Regions from separate parts of the Serratia sp. FDAARGOS_506 genome, predicted to be linked through region 2. Evidence: predicted binding sites of a transcription regulator. Region 2 holds the regulator's gene; the other holds the start of a gene.
What was found. The regulator CRP, encoded in region 2, controls carbon source genes, mostly activating them, when cyclic AMP is high. The targets are predictions, from matches to a motif close to ATGTGANNNNNNTCACAT.
Positions count from the first base shown of each region.

Region 1: EGY12_RS07625 (PTS mannitol transporter subunit IICBA) is a predicted target of CRP. The motif match lies at 2,169-2,186, and genes of this name have one in related genera.

Region 1 covers NZ_CP033831.1:1,551,752-1,556,455, reverse strand. Annotated here, with positions in the region: gene EGY12_RS07630 (mannitol-1-phosphate 5-dehydrogenase) at 1-15, opposite strand, end outside; gene EGY12_RS07625 (PTS mannitol transporter subunit IICBA) at 74-1,993, opposite strand; gene EGY12_RS07620 (DUF3053 domain-containing protein) at 2,534-3,253, opposite strand; gene glyS (glycine--tRNA ligase subunit beta) at 3,598-4,704, opposite strand, start outside.
Region 2 covers NZ_CP033831.1:1,145,535-1,150,238, reverse strand. Annotated here, with positions in the region: gene EGY12_RS05800 (YccS/YhfK family putative transporter) at 39-2,117, opposite strand; gene crp (cAMP-activated global transcriptional regulator CRP) at 2,168-2,800, opposite strand; gene EGY12_RS05790 (OsmC family protein) at 3,183-3,590, shown strand; gene EGY12_RS05785 (phosphoribulokinase) at 3,629-4,498, opposite strand; gene EGY12_RS05780 (YheU family protein) at 4,650-4,704, opposite strand, start outside.

The sequences.
Region 1 (4,704 bases), 410 kb from region 2:
ATGTAATGCTTTCATAACTCTACCTTCTTAATGTCGAAGGGTGCAGCAAGCTGCACCCTTTAAAATGATTCTGTTATCCGGCTTTTTTGCCGCCGAGCAGGTCCAGCACTTCCTGCACGCTGGTGGTATTCGCCAGCCGCTCAATCACGCTCTCGTCATCCAGCGCGTTGGTCAGGCTGGTGATCACCTGGATATGCTCGTTGTTGCGTGCGGCGATGCCGATCACCAGGCGGGCCACTTCATCCTCTTCCTCGCCGAAGCGCACGCCCTGCGGGTACTGGCAGAACACCACGCCGGTGCGCAACACCCGGTCCTTGGCCTCGATGGTGCCGTGCGGCACGGCGATCGACTCGCCCAAGTAGGTGGAGGTGAGTTTCTCGCGCTCCAGCATCGCCGGCACGTACTCCGCCTCGACGTAGCCGCCTTTCACCAGCTGCTCGCCGGCGAAACGGATCGCCTGCTCTTTGTCGCTGGCCTGCAGGTTGAGGAACACGTTGCTCTCGCTCAGCTTGAACAGGTTCGGCTCACCGGCTTCGAAGCTGTCGTCCAGCGCGCCCAGTACCTTCTGCTGGTTGTCGGTGGTTTTGTTGACCGCCACCAAACGGTCGACCAGATCGCTGTACAGCTTGCTGTCGAGGAAGTTGGTCAGCGAGATGTGCTGGGCCTGCGGCGCGTGGCGCATCGCGCGCTCGGTCAGATCGCGGTGGGTGATCACCAGATCCACGTCGTCCGGCAGGCTGTTGATGGCGCTGTTGGTCACCGAGATGTTCTTCAGCCCGGCGTCGGCCACTTTCTTGCGCAGCACCCCGGCGCCCATGGCGCTGGAGCCCATGCCCGCATCGCAGGCGACGATGATTTTGCGCACGGTGCTCAAATCGCCGTCGACCGATGCCGGCGCCGCTGCGCCGCCTTTGGACTGCGATTTCATCTCCTGCACGCGGCGGGTTGCGGCTTCCAGATCGTCATCCTCTTTCACCTTGGAGGTTTTCAGCAGGAAAGCGGACACCACGAAGGAGACGGCAAAAGCAGCGCACACCGCCGCAATGTTGGCGAAGTAGGCACCTTTCGGCGTCATCGCCAGCACCGCCAGGATCGAACCCGGAGAAGCAGGAGAAACCAGGCCGCCGTTCAGCATCGTCAGGGTGAAAACGCCGGTCATGCCGCCCAGGATCACCGCCAGCAGCAGACGTGGGTTCATCAGCACGTAAGGGAAGTAGATTTCGTGGATGCCGCCCAGGAAGTGAATGATTGCCGCACCGCCGGCGGATTGCTTGGCGCTGCCGCGGCCGAAGAACATGTAGGCCATCAGTACGCCCATGCCCGGGCCTGGGTTGGCTTCGATCAGGAAGAACACCGATTTGCCGGCTTCCGTGGCCTGCTGGATACCCAGCGGCGAGAAGATGCCGTGGTTGATGGCGTTGTTCAGGAACAGGATTTTCGCCGGTTCAACGAAAATGGACGCCAGTGGCAACAGGTTGTTTTTCACCATCACGTGCACGCCCGCCGCCAGCAGCTTGGACAGCACCTCCACCAGCGGCCCGATGCCCAGGAAGGCCAGGATCGCCAGCAACATGCCGATGATGCCGGCGGAGAAGTTGTTCACCAGCATTTCAAAGCCGCTTTTGATCTTGCCGTCCACCCAGCGGTCGAAATGCTTGATAGCCCAGCCGCCCAGCGGGCCGGCGATCATCGAGCCGAGGAACATCGGCATGTCGGCGCCGACGATGACGCCCATGGTGGTGATGGCGCCGACCACGCCGCCGCGATCGCCGCCCACCAGCCGCCCGCCGGTATAACCGATCAGCAATGGCAGCAGGTAGGTGATCATCGGGCCGACCAGCTTGGCTAAGGTTTCATTGGGCAGCCAGCCGGTTGGAATGAATAGCGCGGTGATAATCCCCCAGGCGATAAAGGCGCCGATGTTGGGCATCACCATGTTGCTCAGGAAGCGGCCAAAGTTTTGCACTTTAACCTTGATGTCTGGTGAAAACATAAAACACACCCCTATTGTTACGCGCTGACAATAGAGCGCGTGATTATTGTTGTGACGATCCAGCCGTGTTACCGCTGTATGCGAAACGGACTCTATCACGCTGTTTTTGTCACGCGAACTTCACGGATTTTTTGTGATACAAGTCACATATAACACCCCAGCAAACCACCATTTATAGTGATAAAGATCACATTTATGGCGTGTAAAAAAAGCACAGAGAGAAATAAACCGCCTATAAATCCACAATAAAGTGATGCGTGTCACATTTTTAACTTGGTGGTTTGTTTTTAAATTGTGACAAATATCACAATTTATTTTTAGCTGCAGCGCCCGATCGCGACGCTCTGTTTGATCTTCCCTGTGAGCACTCATCCCACCGGGAACTAGCGAAGTGATGAATGAAAGAAAACTACATTGCCTGATGAATGGATTAATTGAAGTGTAGTACAGAAGCCTGAGCAATAAACCAGCAAGCTATTGGAAACGCTGAGGGGAAATAAAACAGGCCGGCCTTGCCGGCCTGTTTCGTGCATGTATGCGTTATTGCGTCACGCTTTGAATGGTTTTCTGCGCATTCAGCAGGTTTTGTTGTTTGGCCACCAGATTCGACATCATGGTGTTGTACTGCGCCACCTGCTGCGCAGTGCGGAACTGCACGCCGTTGTTATTAAAGCTGACCTGATTGCCCTGGCTCTGCAGGAAATCGCCAACCTGCACCAGATCCTGCACGAAGCTGGCGGTAGTCGGGATCGCCGGCATCAAGGCGTTGGCCGGTGCGGTGACGATCTTGTCATAGGCCTGGTTGTACACCGCCTTCAGATCGTCGGGCTGCTTCAGCGCCGCGCGGGCGGTATCCGCTTGCGATTTGGCCGACTGGATCTGCTGGCCCAGCAGGTTCAACGCCCCGACCGATTGCTGCAGCGCATCGCGTTTGTTCAGGTAATCCTGCGCGGTGCGGATCTGGTTAATCTGATCCAGCGCCGGCGTCAGACTGGCGCCGACCGACTTGGACAACTGCTGAGAAAAACCGACCAAAATCGCGTAATCACCGGCATAATTGCCGAACTTCTGCTTCTGATCTTCGCTCAGCGTGGGGATGTTCGCCCCGCTGCGCATCACGGTATTCTGTAAGTAGTCGATAAATGCTTTGCGCTGTTCCGGCTCTTTATCGCCGCAGGCGGTCAATTGCATGACCACCAACAATGCCAATACCGGTGCCAACCAACGCGCGAAACCTCTGCTCTGGATCCCTACCGCCATGTGACATAACTCCTGTTATAAACCTGCTTTTTCATTGGACTCCGCCCCTTTTTCCGCACTCCGTGCGCCTATAAGAATAGATCAACTGGCGGCGTTCCGATACGCGATTCCGCTTGCGATGAGCATTGCCCCGGCCGGATGCGGTTGAAAATCGTGCGCAAAACGCACTGAGGTTCATTGCCGTCGGCGACCGGACGCTTCAATTTCCCCAAGTCGCCCCCCAAGTCGCCCCCCAAGTCGCCCCCCAAGTCGCCCCCCAAGTCGCCAGGCGACCTTGCCTTCGCGCCCAGGAAACGGAAATAAAAAAAGGCGCCCGCAGGCGCCTTTTCACAGCAGAGAATCGCTTACTGCAGCACGGAGATGTCCGCCACCTGCAGGAACAGTTCACGCAGCTTGCTCAGCAGCGTCAGGCGGTTCACGCGCACTTCCGCATCGTCCGCCATCACCATCACGTTATCGAAGAACGCATCCACCGGCTCGCGCAGCGCAGCCAGCTCCACCAGCGCTTCCTGGTAGTTGCCCGCCGCGAAGTATGGCTGCAGCTTGTCGCGCAGCACCACCAGATGAGTCGCCAGCTGGATCTCCGCCGCGTCCTTCAGCACCGAGGCACGCACGCTGTCGTTCAGCGTTTCGGTAGACTTGGCCAAGATGTTGGAGACGCGTTTGTTGGCCGCTGCCAGCGCCGCCGCCGCTTCCAGCGTACGGAAGTGAGACACCGCCTTGACGCGCGCGTCGAAGTCGGCCGGCTTGGTCGGACGGCGCGCCAGCACCGCCTGAATGGTATCGACCGCGTGCCCTTCTTCCTGATACCAGGCGCGGAAGCGGCCCAGCATGAATTCCACCACCTCGTCGACCACCTTGGCGTTGGTCAGCTTGCTGCCGTACAGGCGCACGGCCTCTTCGGTCAGGGTCTGCAGATCCAGCGGCAGGTTTTTCTCGACGATGATGCGCAATACGCCCAGCGCGGCGCGGCGCAGCGCGAACGGGTCTTTATCGCCTTTCGGATGCTGCCCGATGCCGAAGATGCCGGCCAGGGTGTCCATCTTGTCGGCAATCGCCAGGGAGCAGGCCACCAGCGACTGCGGCAGCGCATCGCCGGCATAGCGTGGCTGATACTGTTCGTTCAGCGCAACGGCGACGTCTTCCGCCTCACCGTCGTGGCGTGCGTAGTGCATGCCCATCACGCCCTGGGTGTCGGTGAATTCGAACACCATGTTGGTCATCAGGTCGCACTTCGACAGCAGGCCCGCGCGGGTAGCGTGGTTGACGTCGGCGCCGATCTGGCCGGCAACCCAGCCCGCCAGCGCCTGAATGCGGTCGGTTTTGTCGCGCAGGGTACCCAGTTGCTGTTGGAACAGCACGGTTTCCAGGCGCGGCAGGTTGTCTTCCAGACGTTTTTTGCGGTCAGTGTTGAAGAAGAACTCGGCGTCGGCCAGGCGTGGACGCACCAC
Region 2 (4,704 bases):
CCCATGCGGCATCTAACGGGGCACGGCAAGCCGCGCCCTTATTGATCGCGCAGTTTGCGCTTCAGCCAGATGCCGTGGTGCGGGCGCTGGCGCCAGGCCAGCGAGGAAATGGTGTGCATCACGCTTAGGTGCGACAAAATGCGCCGCAGATGGCGCTCCATCTCGGTGACGGGCATTTCCGGATGCAGATCCGGCGGCTGCATGATGCCGCTGTTGCCGCTGCTCGGGCCGTCGTATTCCAGCCGCTGTTGGCAGCTTTGCAGCGCGATTTCACAGGTTTGCAGATACTCTTCCGCCAGCTTCGGCGTCAGCATGTAGTGCTCGCGCGCCAGAATGGTCATGGCGTTCAGGTGTTCGACGATGAACTGGCTATGCGTGACCCACAGCCGCATGTCCGCCAGATAGTTTGAGGCGAACCCCGGTTCCTGCATCGCCTGATTGAGCGAGGTGAACAGTGCGTTGTGCGCCTGGTTGACCTGCATGCGGGTATAGGCCAACGCGGTCGCGTCCGGTTCCGGTTGCTTCAGCATCAGCCGCAGCGCGGCTTGATCGTTCTCCAGCGCCTGATGGGCATTCTTGCGCAGCAGCCCGCTTTGCCACTGCGGCCACAGCCAAATGGTGCCGCCGAACGCCAGCACGCAGCCGATCAGCGTATCGATCAGGCGCGGTACCAGAAAATGCGAGCCGTTCAGCGCCAGCAGCTGCAGGGTGTAAACCGCCGTGACCGTAAAGCCAATCACCGACAGCCCGTAGTTCTTGCGCGAAACCAGGTAGGCCAACAGCGTGATCACCAGCATGATGCTCAACGTTTCTCCTTCCGGCAACTGCAGCTGCAGCAGCCCGGCCGCCAGCAATAGCCCGGCAATCGTGCCCAGCGCACGGTGCTGAATACGCACCCGGGTGGCGTTATACCCGTTTTGGCTCACCAGCATGATGGTGAGCAGGATCCAGTAAGGTTTCGGCAGGTTGAATACCGCCCCCAGGCTGCTGCCGACCGCCAGCGTGACGCCCAGCCGCGCGGCGTTGCGCAGGGCGGTGGATTTGAACGACAGGTAGCTGACCAGCGCCGGCCAAAACGGCAGGCGGTGCTGGCCGGGCATCAGGTCGCGGCGGTACAGCGGATGCTGGGTGCGCAGCAGGCGGGCGATGCGGCTGAAGTGGTAATAACAAAACTGGCCGACCGGGTTATCGGGATGCTGCGCCGCCATTTTTTCCAGCGCCGCCAGCTCGTGGGCCATGGAGAAGCGCTTCGAATGTTGATGATAGAGAATATCGTGCGCCACCACGCGCAGCCGGCCGGCGATCACCTGAGCATTGCGGCGAATGATCGCTTCGGCCTGGCTCTGTTCCACCAGTTTTTGTACCTCTTCCGGCAGATGGAGGCTGACGGTGATGTGCTCCTGCAGGTCCATCGCCACCTGAAAGGCGCGCTGCAGGCGCTTTTGCTCGAGGTTGTTGGCGTGCGGCAGGAAATTAAGCTGTTGGTACAACAGGCTGATCAGATCCATCACCTTTTGCTGGCGCACCAGCAGCGGCGGCAGCGCGGTTTGCGGATCGGTGTGCTGGGTCAGCAGTGAGTATTTGGCTTCGAAGTAGTCCGCCAATTCCAGATAGAGCTGGCTTAGCGTCTCGCGCATCGGTTGCTCTTTCCACAGCTTGAACCAGAACCAGGTGAATAAGCCGTACCAGGCGGTGCCGATCGCGTACAGCAGCGGCGCCTGCCAGATAGGCACCGTGCCGGCCGTGCTGAGGGCGAATATGGCGGCTACCAGCGCCGCCGGCAACAGCCGGGCGTGCAGCGGGCTGATTTCGCCGGTGACGCCGAGCAGCAGCGCCAGGCCCAGCATCAGCGCCGGCAGCGGCACGTGCCACAGCAGAGCCTGTTGCAGCAGAACGCTGCTGAAGGCGAACAGCGAACCGCCGACGATCAGCCGTTTAAAGAAGCGTTTATGCGGCGTGTCCAGACCGGCGATATTGCAGCAGGCGGGCACGAGGGAGAACATCAGGCCGAGCTGCAGCTGGCCTATCAGCAGGCCGAACAGCACCGGCAGGCACAACACCAGCGTTTGTCGCAGTGCGTAGTTGATTTCCGGGTGGTAGATCAGGCGGCGCCACATGGCAGAGAGCAGGCAAAAAAACGGCGCAGATTGCGCCGTTTCTTCAGGGATTAACGGGTGCCGTAGACGACAATGGTTTTGCCGTGGGCGGAAATCAGGTTTTGATCTTCCAGCATTTTCAGAATACGGCCAACGGTTTCACGCGAGCAGCCGACGATCTGGCCGATCTCCTGACGGGTGATCTTGATCTGCATGCCGTCCGGGTGAGTCATGGCGTCGGGTTGCTTCGCCAGATTCAGCAGGGTTTGCGCGATGCGGCCGGTAACGTCCAGGAAGGCGAGGTTGCCCACTTTTTCGGATGTGACCTGCAGGCGGCTTGCCATCTGTGCGGACAGACGCATCAGGATGTCCGGGTTCACCTGGATAAGCTGGCGGAATTTCTTGTAGGAAATTTCGGCCACTTCACAGGCGGTTTTCGCGCGAACCCAGGCGCTGCGCTCCTGGCCTTCTTCGAACAATCCGAGCTCGCCGATGAAATCCCCCTGGTTAAGGTAGGACAGGATCATCTCTTTACCTTCTTCATCCTTGATCAGCACCGCAACGGAGCCTTTCACGATGTAGTAAAGCGTTTCGGCCTTTTCACCTTGGTGAATCAGCGTACTCTTCGATGGATATTTGTGGATATGGCAATGAGACAGGAACCATTCGAGAGTAGGGTCTGTTTGCGGTTTGCCGAGAACCATTCGCTGTTATCCTCTGTTGTTATCGCTGCCTTGTGTCACAGGGGTCAGAGTTCCCTGTAAAACCCGCCTGTAGCCGCAGTCATGAGCGAGGGCTACCGGCAAGTTTTGAGGCGTGTCATAAAAATACGCTGTCGCTCTAGCATATTAACTTGCCGTAAGCGCTGCAAGCTACATTCTGTTAACATACCGGTAAAGGAGCCTTTCTCTGGGCGTTTCCCTGAAATTCAGTGTCCCGGAAAGATTTATTGCGGCTCTGTTTGTAGCACAGAGTAAGGCGGGTGTCTCGTGTTGTCTCGCTTCAGCATGATTAGCATCAGGTTACGTTGCCTGTTTCTATGCGAAAGCGTACTCTGATTTTAAGAAATCAACCGGAGTGACCAGAATGCAGGCAAGAGTTAAATGGGTGGAAGGGTTAACGTTTTTGGGTGAATCGGCCTCCGGCCATCAGGTGTTGATGGACGGCAACGCCGGCGATAAAGCGCCCAGCCCGATGGAGATGGTGCTGATGTCGGTGGGCGGCTGCAGCGCGATCGACGTGGTGTCCATCCTGCAAAAAGGGCGCAACGACGTGCGCGACTGCGAGGTGAAGCTGACCTCCGAGCGCCGTGAAGAAGCTCCACGGTTGTTCACCCATATCAACCTGCACTTCATCGTTACCGGCCAGGATCTGACCGACAAGATCGTCGAGCGCGCGGTGAACCTGTCAGCGGAGAAATATTGCTCGGTGGCGCTGATGCTCAACAAGGCCGCTACAGTGACCCACAGCTTCGAGATCCGTCAACCGGCGTAATCGAGACGGAGCGCGGCCTGGCGCCGCGCTCAACGCATTTATTCGATCTTCTTGCCTTCCAGCAACCGCTGCACCAGCGGCGCCATGATCAGCTCCATCGCCAGCCCCATCTTGCCACCCGGCACCACTAACGTATTGATGTGCGAGATAAACGAGCCCTGCAGCATCGCCAGCAAATAGGGGAAGTCTATCTGATCCAGCCCGCGGAAGTGGATCACCACGAAGCTTTCGTCCAGTGAGGGAATCGCCTTGGCGGCGAACGGGTTGGAGGTGTCCACCGTCGGCACGCGCTGGAAGTTGATGTGGGTGCGCGAGAACTGCGGCGTGATGTAGTTGATGTAATCTTCCATCGAACGCACCACCGAATCCATCACCGCTTCGCGAGAGTGGCCGCGCTCGCCGGTATCGCGGATCAATTTCTGGATCCACTCCAGGTTGACGATCGGCACCACGCCGACCAGCAGATCGACATGTTTGGCCACGTCATGGTGATCGGTGACAACGCCGCCGTGCAGCCCCTCGTAGAACAGCACGTCGGTCGGCGCCGGCAGCGGCTCCCACGGGGTGAAGGTACCCGGTACCTGATTGTAGGGCACTGCTTCGTCGTAAGTGTGCAGATACTTGCGCGAGCGCCCGGTGCCGTTCTTGCCATAGTCGATAAAGCTCTGCTGCAGCAGGCCGAAGTCGTTGGCCTCGGGGCCGAAATAACTGATGTGTCTGCCCAGATCGCGTGCCTTGCGGATCGCCGCGTCCATTTCCGGCCGGGTGTAGCGATGGAAACTGTCGCCCTCCAGCTCGGCGGCGCGGATGTTGAGCTGTTGGAAGATCTTACGGAACGCCACGCTGGTGGTGGTGGTGCCGGCGCCGCTGGAACCGGTCACCGCGATAACGGGATGTTTGGCAGACATGATGGTTGTCACTCCGTGTTGAATGCGCCGGCGTCGGGGATTATTGTGGCTCTTGTTGACGCTCTCTATCTCTGGGTAAAAATGGCGCGCGCTGGTTTGCAATGCCCCATTGTTACCTGATTTTTTTCGTCAGTCATAGAACCGAACGCCACTAAATTTCTTCCTGCCCGGCGCGGAACTGGCCGCGCGGCATGATGTTGACGCTC